Regions from separate parts of the Mesorhizobium sp. M5C.F.Ca.IN.020.29.1.1 genome, predicted to be linked through region 2. Evidence: riboswitches for the same ligand, from Rfam matches in the RefSeq annotation. Region 2 holds a riboswitch; the other holds the start of a gene.
The links. Region 2 has a riboswitch for cobalamin ahead of EOA85_RS28525 (aromatic ring-hydroxylating dioxygenase subunit alpha). Riboswitches for the same ligand answer to the same signal wherever they lie in the genome.
Positions count from the first base shown of each region.

Region 1: linked by a shared signal. The riboswitch ahead of EOA85_RS14340 (CbtB domain-containing protein) and the one ahead of EOA85_RS28525 (aromatic ring-hydroxylating dioxygenase subunit alpha) in region 2 are both predicted to bind cobalamin.

Region 1 is NZ_RZSW01000149.1:1,431-11,183, reverse strand. It holds partial or broken gene EOA85_RS14370 (magnesium transporter) at 1-53, shown strand, start outside; gene EOA85_RS14365 (MerR family DNA-binding transcriptional regulator) at 201-587, shown strand; gene EOA85_RS14360 (isoprenylcysteine carboxylmethyltransferase family protein) at 633-1,124, opposite strand; gene EOA85_RS14355 (DUF1624 domain-containing protein) at 1,121-2,125, opposite strand; gene EOA85_RS14350 (MFS transporter) at 2,485-3,684, shown strand; gene EOA85_RS39865 (SRPBCC family protein) at 3,765-4,094, opposite strand; gene EOA85_RS39860 (SRPBCC family protein) at 4,096-4,305, opposite strand; gene EOA85_RS39855 (hypothetical protein) at 4,351-4,476, opposite strand; cobalamin riboswitch at 4,701-4,910, shown strand; gene EOA85_RS14340 (CbtB domain-containing protein) at 4,947-5,126, shown strand; gene EOA85_RS14335 (CbtA family protein) at 5,142-5,918, shown strand; gene cobU (bifunctional adenosylcobinamide kinase/adenosylcobinamide-phosphate guanylyltransferase) at 5,911-6,432, shown strand; gene cobO (cob(I)yrinic acid a,c-diamide adenosyltransferase) at 6,434-7,051, shown strand; gene EOA85_RS14320 (hypothetical protein) at 7,077-7,391, shown strand; gene cbiB (adenosylcobinamide-phosphate synthase CbiB) at 7,418-8,386, opposite strand; gene cobD (threonine-phosphate decarboxylase CobD) at 8,385-9,440, shown strand; gene EOA85_RS14305 (tyrosine phosphatase family protein) at 9,437-9,753, shown strand, end outside.
Region 2 is NZ_RZSW01000514.1:234-4,515, reverse strand. It holds partial or broken gene EOA85_RS28545 (TOBE domain-containing protein) at 1-571, shown strand, start outside; gene EOA85_RS28540 (DUF680 domain-containing protein) at 668-886, opposite strand; gene EOA85_RS28535 (DUF680 domain-containing protein) at 959-1,183, opposite strand; gene EOA85_RS28530 (DUF680 domain-containing protein) at 1,274-1,480, opposite strand; cobalamin riboswitch at 2,001-2,204, shown strand; gene EOA85_RS28525 (aromatic ring-hydroxylating dioxygenase subunit alpha) at 2,419-3,666, shown strand; partial or broken gene EOA85_RS28520 (FAD-binding oxidoreductase) at 3,690-4,282, shown strand, end outside.

The DNA.
Region 1 (9,753 bases), on a different contig from region 2:
TCGGCTTCTTTGCCTTCCTCGGCCTCGCCACATGGTGGTTCGGCGTGCGCTGAGCGAACGTGCGGTTATGCCTTCAATTGACTTTTACGTAAATGCCATGCGATTTTGGAAGTGCCTGTCGGCCGATTCTGACGCGCGTCTGGACGATAGCGAGGCCGCATGGTTGGAACTCGCAGCGCGGCTGGGCATTTGGAGTGACGATGCGGGAATATTATTCGATCACCGAACTGACCCGCGAATTCGATATTTCGACGCGGACGCTGCGCTTCTACGAGGACGAGGGGTTGGTGCAGCCGGTACGTCGCGGCCGTACGCGGCTGTTTCGCCCGTCGGACCGGCACCTCATCCGCCAGATCATGCGCGGCAAGAGACTCGGCTTTTCGATCAATGAAATCCGCGAAATCATCCAGATGTATAAGGAGCCGCCCGGGGAGGTCGGTCAGCTCAACCTGATGATCAAACGCATTGAGGAAAAGCGCGAGGATCTGCGCCAGAAGCGCCGGGACCTCGAAGAGACCTTGGCCGAACTCGACCAGGCCGAGGAATCCTGCGTCGAGCGATTGGTGGAGCTCGGCGTCAACACCTGACCGACCCTTTCGATAATTCTACTCTGAAAGACCTTGCTGCACGCCTCAAATCCAGCGTCGCACCTTTTTCGCGTAGTCCCGGTATTTCTTGCCGAATTTCGTCGTCAGCACTTTTTCCTCGCCCTCAATCGCCATTTTCTGCGTTGCGAAGGCGGCGATGATCGCCAGCGGCAGGAACCATACGATCCCCGAGACAAGGGCCACGCCGATCAGCAGCAGTGTGTTGGCCAGATATATTGGGTTGCGGCTGACAGCAAAGGGGCCTGATGTCACCAGATGGTCCGGCACGGCGTTTGGGTGGAGCGTCGTCTTTGCCCGGATCATGGTGCGGATCGCCGTGAACCAGAGTGCGACGACGCCGAACAATGCCACCCAGCCGGCCGCGAACAGGATGTCGCCGAGCAGGCCGCCGATCCATGGCAGCGGGTAGAGCAAGCCAAGCCCGATGCTGACGGCGATGGCCGCGACATAGATCAGCGGCGGCCAAGGTATAAACCCCGGTTTAGGTTGCCCCGGTTTCTGTTGATGGTCGGTCATTGTGCTCCTCCCTCCATCAAAGTGCTGTCGGCTTTGGCAGTGCAGGCGCCGGCGAGCTCGTCGAGATGTGCCTTCCATTCCGCAGCCTGGTCGTTGCGGTAGAGCCGATCAAGCGTGGCCTCGCCCTCGAGTGTATCGAGCATGCACACACAATAGCTGGAGCAGAACTCCGTGTCGCGCGATTGCTCGCACGATGTCTGGCATTCTTTCAGGAAGGTGACCTGCCTGGTCTCGACCGGTGCCGGCACCACTTGCGAAAGCAGCCAGACCGAGCCGATCAGCACCGGCTGGTGGATCAGATAGAAGGCGAGGCTGTGCCGGCCGATAAAGACCAGCGGATTTGTCCAGCGGCCGGGCGTCAGGCCCGCCAGCCGCGTCAGCAAGCCGGAAGTGAAGGCGAGTTTTGCCGCCGCGATGCCCACCAGCACGGCGCCGAACCATGGGAACAGCGGCACATAATCGTTGGAGCGAGGATTGGTTGCCGACAGGCCGACCCACCACAGGGCCGGATGGTCGAAGATCTCGGACCTGAGGTAGAGCGGCGCGGTGATGACGAAAGCCGCGACAACAAGCGTCAGCAGCGCCGGCAGCCGCAGAAACGCCAGGCCGAGCAGGCTGGCCAGCGCGATCTCGTGCAGGATACCGAAGAAGATGAAACTGTCCGGCGTGGCAAGCCTCGTGGCAGCCGATATGGCGAGCGCCGCACCAGCGACCATGGCGAAGCGTTTCCAGAAACCTTTCCAGCGGATCTGTTTGCCATGGGCGAGGAACAGACTGACGCCGACCAGGAACAGGAAGGTCGAAGCGATGCAGCGCGCGTAGAATTTCCACCAGCCGAAGGCGGTCAGACCGGGATCGGTGTAGCCGAAGAATTCGAGATCCCAGGTGAAATGGTAACTCGCCATGGCAAGCAAAGCGACGCCGCGGGCGACGTCGATGGCGATGATGCGCTTCGGCTTCGGTTGATCCTGAACGGATACGGTCAGCGTGTCGATGCTCATGGTCTCGCAATTCTGATTCAGCAGAACAAGACGACTATCACGATTGCCCCGGACAAAAGAAGGCGGCCACACAACGGCCTCGGCTCCGGTTCGCGCCGGCGTCGCATCAAGGCCGGCATTAGAGCGACGTGCGTCCACTTGGACGCACAAAGTTCGCTCTAACGCTTTTGAATCCACGCATCGTGCTTTCCGAGAATCGATTCCGATTTCGCGCTGATGCGGTAGGCCAGCGCCGGAAAGCCTTTGGCCGGTTCGCTTTTTGCCGTGAACGGGTCGGTTTCCTGTTACCGACCCAGGGATGGCCACGGCAGATTTGGCGCTCACGTCCTGCTTTGGGCGATTCTGCTTCGGGGACAGCAATGGCTACCCATGTGCGCCATCCAATCGGGCTTCCGGCCTTGCGACCAGCGGATGCGCGCACCTTCGCCTCGCTCTATGCGGTCGAATCCTTCGCGCGCGCCACCGTGTCGAGCGTCATCCCGATCCAGGCCTACGAAATCCTCCGCAACGAGCAGATCGTCTCGATCCTCTACACCGTCGTGGCGCTGCTCGGCCTGTCGGTGACGCTGTTTATGCCGATGCTCATCCGGCGCTTTGCCCGACGCTGGGTCTACACATCAGGTGCCTGCCTGCTTGCCGTCGGCTCGCTGTTCTTCGTCACGCACACGCTCGCTGGGCAGCTGGTGGGCATGCTTTGCCGCGTGATGGGCGCCAGCGCGTTGTCCATCACGCTCAGCCTCTACATTATGGACCACATCCGCAAGACCGATTTCATGCAGGCCGAATCGCTGCGCATGGCGTGGTCGATGCTCGCCTGGACAAGCGGGCCGACACTCGGCATCTTCCTCTACACGCGTTTTGGCATCTATGCCGCGCATGGCGCGGTCGCCATCTTCGCCATGGCCCTGCTGGCGCTGTTCTGGACCAACCGGCTCGGCGACGATCAGTCGATCCGCCCTGGCAAGACGCGGCCGGCCAATCCGCTCGCCAATATCGGCCGCTTCGTCGCGCAGCCGCGTCTCAGGCTGGCCTGGCTGATCGCCTTCGGCCGCTCCTGCTTCTGGACGACATTTTTCGTCTACGGGCCTTTGTTCATGGTGATCACAGGCGAGGGCGAGCTCGCTGGCGGCCTGCTGGTCTCAGCGGGCAATGCGCTGTTGTTCACGGCCATCTTCTGGGGCAGAGTGGGACAGCGTTTCGGCGGCCGGCGAACCATGACATCAGCCTATTTCGCCCTGTCGGCCATGCTGCTGGCGGCAGGCGCCGTCGGCGAATCCGTGCCGTTTCTTACCGGCGCCTTGCTGCTGTGCGGCGCGCTCTTCGCCATCGCTCTCGACGCGTTGGGCTCGACCGCCTTCATGCGCTCGGTGCGGTTCTATGAAAGGGCTGAGATGGCGGCGGTCTATCGCACCTATCTCGACTTTTCCGAGCTGACACCGCCGTTGGTCTATTCGGTGGTGCTGGCGTTTTTCGGGCTGGGCTCGGTGTTCGCCACGCTCGGCCTGCTGGCGGCGGGCTGCGGTTTTGTCACCTGGCGGTATCTGCCGAAGTCGCTTTGATCGTCAGAATTTTGGTGAAAGCGTTGTATGCCGCTCGCGCACCCAGTTGTGGAAGCGATTCAATTCATATTCCTCGGGCATCAGCATGCGGCCTTGTGGCGCATCGAGCGCAGGCCTTTCTGGTTAATCTCGCAGATATCAGCGTCCTCCTCCAGCACCTGCCTGCCGAAAGCGACGATGTTGTCGATATTAGCCGTTGGATCGGCGAGCGCTTCGGACGAAAAAAGCCATTCGGCGGTCAGTTCGGACTGCTCCGAGCCGAGCGGCACCAGCCGCACGGTCCTGACATAGTCGACATGGCCGACGATGAACATCGACGGCAGGTTGGTGGCGTAGGTCTGCCCGGCGGAACGCTCGGCTGAAGTCAGGTCGGGAAAGACCGGCCGTGGACGCGCCCGTCTCGCGACCATGTCACGGCTCCGGCCCGCAGGCCACCGGAAACTCCGGCGCATCATTGTCGGCGTGACGGGTCCGTTCGGGGTCGTCGTCCCGACCCATCAGGCCGCGGCCATAGATCGACACCAGCCGCGACAGGTCCTTGTAGACGCCTGGGCAATGCAGGCACTCGTTGAAATTCTCCCAGAAGATCTTCCAGTTGCAGTTCATGACCTTGCGCAGCATATGGCCTGACACAGGCGCAAGGTCGGCCTCTCGGCAGACGAGCAGCTAGCTACGATACCAGATGGCGTCGAGATCGCGCTGATAGGCCTCGATGTCCCAGTAGGCCGATGACGGCAGCGACGGTTCAAGTCGCGTCAAATAGGGATCGTGCTCGCTCGGGCTGGGCTGCATGACCGGCTCCTGTGATACGCCAGCCGACACCCGGTCGCGAACACTGTCAATCGCGGCGCCGGGCTGGCTGGCCTGCCGAGAGGCGCATTCGCGCTGGTGGCTGGCGGAATTTGGTTTGCCGGACGCGACGATTCTGCCTATAGTCGCAGCTGTCGTCGGTTCCGTTTGGAGCCGCGCATGATCCCGAAACCGGAATCGGTTCCGGAAAGGTCATGCGCAGAGTCTAAGTGTTAGAGCGTCCTTGTGCGTCCATTCGGACGCACGGCGCCCTAAAGGGAATGCGGTGAGGGCGAATTGTTGGCCCAATGCCGTGGCTGCCCCCGCAACTGTGTGCGGTTAGTCCTCTCCATATGCCACTGAAGAGTTTCTTCGGGAAGGTGGGGAAGGGCGTTGATCCGCGAGCCAGGAGACCTGCCGGCGACAGGAAAACTGACTTCTATGCCCTCGGGTGGAGGGCGAAAGGACAAGACATGAATACCGCTTCCGTCTCGCTCGGCACTTCCGTCTCCTCGCAGTCGCGCTTCGTGCAGCTGGCGCTTGCTGCATTTCTCGGCATTTTCGTGATGGGCTTTGTCGGCTTCTCGCATATCGAGGCGGTCCACAATGCCGCTCACGACTATCGCCATTCGATGGCGTTCCCCTGCCACTGACGAGGGGCTGACATCATGACACTGTTTCGCAACGTCGTGTTCATCGCGGCGATCGCAGGGCTTGTGGCAGGCGTCGTTCTCGCCTGCATGCAGGCCTATGCCACGGTGCCGCTCATTCTGAAAGCGGAAGTCTACGAACAGGCCGGCGGTGGTCACACGCATGACCATGCCGCGGCGCCGCCTGCGAACGCCGGGGAAACGAATGCTATGACCAGCGCGGCGCCAGCGCCGGCCGAAGCTGCCGCCCCGGAAGAGGAGGGCTGGACGCCGGCCGACGGCTTCGAGCGCTTCGCCTTCAATATCGTTGCCAATGTGGTCACCGGCATCGGCTTTGCGCTGATCTTGGTCGCCGCTTCGGAGTTCGCCGGCGGCATCGGCAATTGGCGTCAGGGCCTGTTCTGGGGCTTTGCCGGCTTTGCCGTATTCACGCTGGCTCCGAACCTTGGCCTGCCGCCCGAATTGCCGGCGATGCCGGCGGCCGATCTCACCCAGCGCCAGATCTGGTGGACGGCGACCGTGATGGCGACCGCGGCGGGTCTCGGCCTGCTTGCCTTCCGCAAGTCCTTGCCACTGGCGCTGATTGCCGTAGCGTTGATCGTGGCGCCGCATATCGTCGGCGCGCCGCAGCCCGACAGTTTCGAATCGCCGATCCCAGAAGGCCTGCATCACCAGTTCGTGGTGGCGGTGACGCTGACCAATTTGGTGTTCTGGCTGGTGCTCGGCGGCATCGTTGGCGTGGTGCGTGGCCGCTTGACCGGCACCGCGACCGGCCTGCGCGACAGCTTTGCCTGATCGCGTTGCCGGGACGCTGACCCTGGTCATCGGCGGTGCACGCTCCGGCAAGAGCGCGCATGCCGAAAAATTGGCGACGGCCTGCCCGGCGCCGTGGGCCTATATCGCCACGGCGCAAGCCTATGACGACGAGATGCGCGAACGTATTGCGCTGCATCGGTCGCGGCGCGGCGAGGGCTGGACGACCATCGACGCGCCGCTCGATCTCGTCGGCGCGATCGAGGCGCTGCCTGACGGCCGGCCCGTCCTGATCGACTGCCTGACTTTGTGGCTGACCAATCATATGCTGGCCGAACATGACGTTGAGGCCGAATGCCGAGGGCTGGCGGATGTGCTGTCACGACCGCGCGGGCCGTGGTTCGTGGTTTCCAACGAGGTCGGCCAGGGCATCGTGCCGGACAATGCGTTGGCTCGCCGGTTTCGCGATGCCGCCGGCCGGCTCAACCAGCAAGTCGCGGCAGTGTCCGATACGGTGCTGCTGATGGTGGTGGGGCTGCCGCTCAAGGTGAAGTGACATGGCTGATACTATCGATCCCAAGGACGAGGAGCGCCATCGCGCCAAGATGGCCAAGCGCAAAGCGGTGCAGGACGCCGAGGTCGCGGCAAAGACGGTCGAGAAGGGGCTGCTGATCGTCAACACCGGGCCCGGCAAGGGCAAGACCACTGCCGCCTTCGGGCTGGCGCTGAGGACGCTCGGCTACGGCAGGCGCGTCGGCGTCGTCCAGTTCATCAAGGGCAAATGGCACACCGGCGAGAAGGACGCCTTTGCCGCCTTCGGCGACCGGGTCGTCTGGCATACAATGGGCGAGGGCTTCACCTGGGAAACGCAGGATCTGAAGCGCGACATCGCCGCCGCCGAAGCGGCCTGGGCCAAGGCGCTCGAGCTGATGGCCGATCCGTCGATCAGCCTTCTGGTGCTCGACGAGCTGAACATCGCGCTGCGCTACGATTATCTTGATCGCGACAAAGCGGTGGCGGCGCTGAAAGGCCGCCGCGAAAACCTGCATGTCGTCGTCACCGGCCGCAACGCCAAGCCGGCGCTGGTCGATGCCGCCGATCTTGTCACCGAGATGGGCGTGACCAAGCATCACTTTTCCGCTGGCGTGAAGGCACAGCAAGGAATCGAGTTCTGATCACTTCGCAGCAGGAGAACTGTCTGTGGAACAAGCGGTAATCGTCTATCTTCTTCTGAATGACGGGCAGTTTGGAACGTCGAAAGAACGCGCTTCCATTCTCGCGCTGGAAGATCGGCTAGAGCAAGTCGTCGGCAATGCTTCGGTCGGTGAGTTTGATGGCGATGAGTTTGGCGACGGCAAGTGCATCCTCTATATGTACGGGCCAGATGCTGAGCGACTCTTTGTTGTGATTGAACCAGTATTGAAATCTTCTCCTGCAGCTGTCGGTGGCTATGCGATCAAAAGGTTTGGCAAGGCGGCTGATTCAAGCGCAAGGGAAGTCCGCATTACTTGGTGACTTGAGTTCCCGACCCGTCCGATGGGTCACGCAGCGATGACGATCACCGACAGCAAGCCGAACAGCGCGATCAGCAAAAAGTCGGCGACCCGATAGAGTTTCAGCGCCCGCCTGATGTCGGCGCTCTCGGCATCGCGGTGGCCGCCTTCGCCCATGAACGTATCGTCGACCATGACGCCGTCATAGGAACGCGGGCCGGCGAGCGCCAGGCCGAGCGCGCCGGCCATCGCCGCCTCCGGCCAGCCGGCATTGGGCGAGCGGTGCTTTGTCGCGTCGCGCTGCACGGTGCGCCAGGCGTTGCCGGCATCGGCGCCTTTGACGAAGAAAGAGGCACCCACGATGAGCAGTGCGGTCAGCCGCGACGCCGGCAGGTTGATCAGATCGTCGAAGCGCGCTGCCGCCCTGCCGAAGGCCTCGTGGCGCGGGGTGCGGTGGCCGATCATCGAATCGGCCGTGTTGGCGGCCTTGTAGGCGACGCCGCCGGCCAACCCGCCGACGCCGATCCAGAAGACGGGCGCAACGACGCCGTCGGAAAAATTCTCGGCCAGGCTTTCGATCGCCGCGCGGCAGACGCCGGCTCTGTCGAGCTTTTCCGGATCGCGGCCGACGATCCTTGAGACGGCAGCACGGCCGATGTCGAGTCCACCATTGTCCAGTCCGTCGGCCACCGCCTCGACATGCTCGGCCAGGCTCTTCTGCGACAGCAGCGACGTCGCCAGGATTGCCGTGAGGACCAGTCCAGCTGGAATGCCCGAAAGCATGGCTTCCACGGCGAAGGCGATGGCGGCCGGCACCAGCACGATGATCAGCAGCGCATGAACACCGCGCCGGCGACGCAGGGCGTCGGAATCAGTATCGCGGTTGAGCCTGCGGTCGAGAAAGGATATCAGCCTGCCGAACCAGGTGACGGGATGGCCGATGGCGCCGAACAGCCAGGCCGGGTAACCCACGGCGAATTCAACAACCAGTGACAGGAAAGCGGTCAGGATCGACATGAAGTCTCTTGATGGAGCGGCGACAGTGGTGGATCACGGCGGAAGCCTTGGCCGGGCGAGGGCGCTTTTTCCGCATGCGCCGCAGCCCTTCGTCGACCTCTCGACCGGTATCAATCCGCACTCCTATCCGTTTTTCGATCTGCCCGCCACCGCCCTGTCCAGATTGCCGGAAGCAGCGCGGGTCCGCGAGTTGGCCGAAGTCGCGGCAAGCGTTTATGGCGCGCCATCGGCAGCGAATGTGGTGGCGACGCCGGGCACGCAGATCCTGTTGCCGCGCGTCGCCTCGCTGGCGAGCCCCGGCAAGGCGCTGGTGCTCGGGCCGACCTATGCTGAACATCAGCGGGCAGCGGCAATCGCCGGCCATGCTGTGACGGAGGTCGATGATTTCGAGGTCCTGGCAGGAGCCGATCTCGCCATCATCGTCAACCCCAACAATCCGGACGGGCGCATCATCGAACGCAAGAAGCTGCTCGATCTTGCCGGAAAATTGCGCGCCAAAGGCGGGTTGCTGGTCGTCGATGAGGCGTTCATGGATGTCGGGCCGCGCGCGGAAAGCCTGGCCGGCGATGTCGAGCAAGGCGGCATTGTCGTGCTGCGTTCCTTCGGCAAATTCTTTGGCCTCGCCGGCCTGCGGCTCGGCTTTGCACTGGCCGACGCGCTGACGGTCGAACGGCTCGAGGCGCAGTTCGGGCCATGGGCGGTCGCCGGCCCAGCGCTCGAATACGGTATCCGCGCGCTTGCCGACAGCGGCTGGCGGGCCGAGATGCGATGCCGTCTGGCAGAGGATGCAGCACGGCTCGATGCGTTGTTCGGCCGCTTCGGCGTCTCAGTCGCCGGCGGCACCACGCTGTTCCGCTATATCGGGCTGGCGGACGCCGCCGGACTGTTTTCGGCGCTTGGCGAGCGCGGCATCCTGCTTCGGCATTTTTCCGGCCGGCCGCATGTGCTGCGCGCCGGGCTGCCGGGTCCTTACGAGGAATGGCAGCGGCTCGAATCGGCTCTTGCCGACTGGGCGCAACAGCGTGACGATAACACCAAGGAGGTCAAGCAATGATCCATGTCTGTTCGCTATCGAAGGTCGAGGAAACGGTCGCGAGAACCGGCGCCGAGCGGCTGCTTTCCCTGCTCGCTGCCGGTACCGAGGTGACGCGGCCGGCGTCGATCGCCCGGGAAAACCATCTGCATCTGGTCATGCATGACATTGCGGTGGCGCAAGAGGGCATGACCATGCCGGGCGAAATCCATGTCCGCGATCTGCTCGATTTCGCGCGCCGATGGGATCGTGCAAGGCCGCTGGTCGTGCATTGCTATGCCGGCATCAGCCGTTCGACCGCCTCGGCTTACATCATCGCGGCGGCATTGGCGCC
Region 2 (4,282 bases):
GTCGATGCCGGCTACAACGATGATCTACGTCACCCACGACCAGGTGGAGGCAATGACGCTGGCGGACCGCATCGTGGTCCTCAAGGAGGGCCATATCGAGCAGGTCGGCACGCCGATGGATCTCTACAAGAAACCCGGCAATCTGTTCGTTGCCCAGTTCATCGGCTCGCCGGCAATGAACATCCTGCCGGCGACGATCGACAAATCAGGCGACCCGACCGTCGTCAGTCATGTCGGCGGGCGCAAGGCGACGGTGCCGATCGCCACGCCAGCGTCAGTGAAGGGCGCTTCGGTGAGCTTCGGCGTGCGGCCGGAGGATCTGATGATCGCCACCGGGACGGATTATCTTTTCGAGGGAACGGTGGACTATGTCGAGCAGCTCGGCGAGGTTCAGCTCGTCTATGTCGACATCGGCCGCTCCGAACTGCCGCTGGTGACCAAGCTGCCCGGCAATGTCGAGGTCAAGCGGGGTGCTGCGCTGCGGTTGAATGCCGATGCCGGCGACCTGCATATTTTCGATGCCGACGGACATTCCTTCACACTCCACAAAGCGGAAGCAAGGGCAGCCTGAGGCCGGCGGCCTAACTGCTGGATACAGGCAGTTTGGCGAAGGCAAAAAACAAGAGCGGCGGGCAAAGCCCGCCGCTCTTGTGCGTTCAGGTCGCTGTTAGCGGCCGAACAGGTTGCGGTCGCTGCCGTGGACAGGCTTCTCGTCAACCGGAACCGGATTCTGCGCCGGGGCCGAATTCTGGGTCGAAGCCGTGTACGAGCTGTCGACCGCAACGGCCGGTTGGTTGGCGCCGTTCGATCCAAAATTGTCACTACCGGCAAATGCGCTGCCGGCGACGGCCAGAACGGCGGCGGTCGCAAGAACAATCTTCGTCATTTCAGTACTCCTGGATTTTTCGTGTTCCACCAGCGCGGCGGGCAAATGCCGCCGCTGCTGTTGGGATCGACACTAGTTGTTGCCGAAGAGGTTACGGTCGCTGCCGTGGACGGGCTTCTCGTCAGCTGGAACCGGCTTCTGCGTCGAAGCCGAATTCTGAATCGAAGCCGTGTACGAGCTGTTGTCGACCGCAGCGGCCGGCTGGTTGGCGCCGTTCGATCCAAAATTGTCGCTGCCGGCAAAAGCGCTTCCGGAGACGGCCAGAATGGCGGCGGCGGCAAGAATGATCTTCTTCATTTCTAGTACTCCTGAATTGTCGTATCCCCTCAGCGCGGCGGCCGCGGTCTTTATGAAAGACAACGCCGCTCTGCTGTTTGGGATCAGCTGTTAATTGTTGCCGAAAAGGTTGCGGTCAGCGCCCTGGACAACGGGCTTTTCAGCGTGAGCCGGCTTCTGAATGGAAGCCGTATACGAGCTGTTGTCGACCGCAGCGGCCGGCTGGTTGGCGCCGTTGGACCCATAATGGTCGCTGCCAGCAAAGGCGCTGCCGGTGATGGCCAGAACGGCGACGGCAGTAAGAGCAATCTTTTTCATTTTTGGTACTCCAGTATCTTAATTTTCCGTCCGTCTAGCGGCGTGTCTTGGGAGGAATTCGCGTCGTTCGGACAGCCCCGATGTGGGAAGGCCATTCGGCGGATTCCAATCACTAAGTTGTTCCGTGTGGACCAAGAATCTACACCTTGAAATTGTACCAGATGCTTCCAGTAGTGTTGTTTTATGTTTTGTTTCAGAGGTTTATGCCAAAGGCGCCATTCGACCATTTGACGAATTGCCGGACCTGCGTTCACAGCGTCATGCACGCATTGTCAACAGAAACGAACCGTTCGGTTCGATTTTAGAAGCGGCTTAAAAAGCCGGTGCTGAGTTGTTGTCGAATCGTTAACCATTTAGGCGCCCTGCAATGGTTAAATCCGGCGTGCTTTCAGAACCGGCAGCGCTCGCAGCCGGGTGCAAATTCATCCCCCTCAAATCCCGGCCCACAGGGTTTCGCCGTCGTGTCGCGCCGCATGGATACGATGTCGCTTTCATACCGACAGTCAGCCAGCCGTCATGATTAGATCACGGCAACTCAGGTGCCGCTTGGTGACGACGAAGCGGAGAATTGGGAAGCCGGTCAGAACCCGGCGCTGCCCCCGCAACGGTGGTGGAGTTCAAGTCGCAACGGGAGACCACTGGGCCACAAGCCTGGGAAGGTGTCGCGATGAGTCCGCAAGGACACTCCAGAGCCCGGAAACCAGCCCGAGATTTCTAGACACGACTGATCGCGGTGGGCGGTCAAGAGGTGGATGATGCATGTCTGGCCTGTCCGCCGGCCTGCGAGCGATCCTTCCTCCATCACCACCAGTTCAGTCTTTGGAGCGACGTGCGTCCATTTGGACGCACAAAACACGCTCCAAGACTTTGAATTGCGCATCGTGCTTTCCGAAATCGATTCCGATTTCGGGCCGATGCGACGGCTATAAGGACAGGACATGGATGCGCGCAACGACATGCTGAGGCTCTTGCACGGCCGCAGGGCAGGCTATTCGCTCGAGCAGCCCTTCTATACCGATGCCGATTTCTTCAAGCTCGACATGGAGCTGATCTGGTATCGCGACTGGCTGTTCATCGGCCACGATGGCGAGTTGCCGAAGCCGGGCAGCTACATCACTGCCCAGATCGGCGACTATCCGGTCGTGCTGGTCCGCGACCAGCAAGGCAGGATCAATGCCTTCCACAATTCCTGCCGGCATCGCGGCAGCCGCGTCTGCAACGCCGACAAAGGCACGGCGGCGAAGCTTGTCTGCCCCTATCACCAGTGGACCTACGAGCTGGATGGCCGGCTTTTGTTCGCAAGGCAGATGGCGGACGGCTTCGACAAGAGCCAGTTCAGCCTGAAGCCGGTGGCTTGCGAAAGCGTTGGCGGCTACATCTTCATCTGCCTGGCCAAGGAGCCCGCCGATTTCGCGCCGATGCGCGCCATGATCGAGCCTTACCTCCTGCCGCACCGGCTGCGCGACGCAAAAATCGCCTTCGAATCGACCATCGTCGAGAAGGGCAACTGGAAGCTCGTCTGGGAAAACAACCGCGAGTGCTACCATTGCGCCGGCAACCATCCGGAACTGTGCAAGACATTCCCGGAAGCGCCGACCGTGACTGGCGTGCAGGGCGCCGATAGCGATCCGGAGATGCTCATGCACTGGGCGAAATGCGAGGCGGCGGGCTTGCCGAGCAAGTTCCGCATCGATCCGGCCGGGCAGTATCGTGCCACCCGCGCGCCGCTGCTGCGCGATGCCGTCAGCTACACGATGACGGGAAGACGCGCGGTGAAGAAGAACCTTTCCGACAGCGTTTCGACCGAGCGCATCGGCTCGCTGCTGCTCTATCACTATCCGACGACCTGGAACCACATCCTCGGCGACCATGCCGTCACCTTCCGCGTGCTGCCGATCAGCGCCACGGAAACGGCCGTCACCACCAAATGGCTCGTCCACAAGGACGCGATCGAAGGCGTCGATTACGATCTCGCCGAACTCACCCACGTCTGGACCGAGACCAACGATCAGGACCGCCGCATCGTCGAGGAAAACGCCTTCGGCATCCTGTCGCCGGCCTATGAGCCCGGCCCCTATTCTGAACTGCATGAGGGCGGCGTCATCCAGTTCGTCGAATGGTACGCCTCCTTCATCGGGCCGCGCCTTGCCGAGGACGGCCGGCCGGCGTTGCGCAGCGTCGCCTGAGAAAGGTCAAGGGTATGAACGCGATGACGGATCTCGGGCTCTACCGCCATCTCGACGAGATGGCGCCTTGGAACGACAGGCTTCAGGTGCTGGAAGTGATCGGCGTCAGCGACGAGGCGCCTGACGTGAAGACCTTCACCTTCCGCTCCGACAACCAGACCTGGTTCCGCTACAGACCGGGGCAGTTCGTGACGCTGGAACTGCCGACCACTGACGGCCCGCTGATGCGGACCTATACGCTGTCGTCCTCGCCGTCGCGGCCGTTCTCGATCGCGGTGACGGTGAAAGCCCAGGCCGGCAGCCTCGGCACACGCTGGATGTTCGACAATCTAAAACCCGGCGTTCACGTGAAAGCCTATGGGCCGACCGGCGACTTTTCGCTGCACAGCCACCCCGCGGCCAAGTATCTGTTCATTTCGGCCGGCTCCGGCGTGACGCCGATGATGTCAATGCTGCGCTGGCTGAACGACTGTGCGCCATGGACAGATGTCGGCTTCGTCAACTGCGCACGAAAGCCCGAGGAGATCATCTTCCGCAAGGAGCTCGAACTGCTCGGCAGCCGCATGCCGGGCCTAACGCTTGGCTTCATGATCGAGGAGCGCTCCAGCCGCGAGGG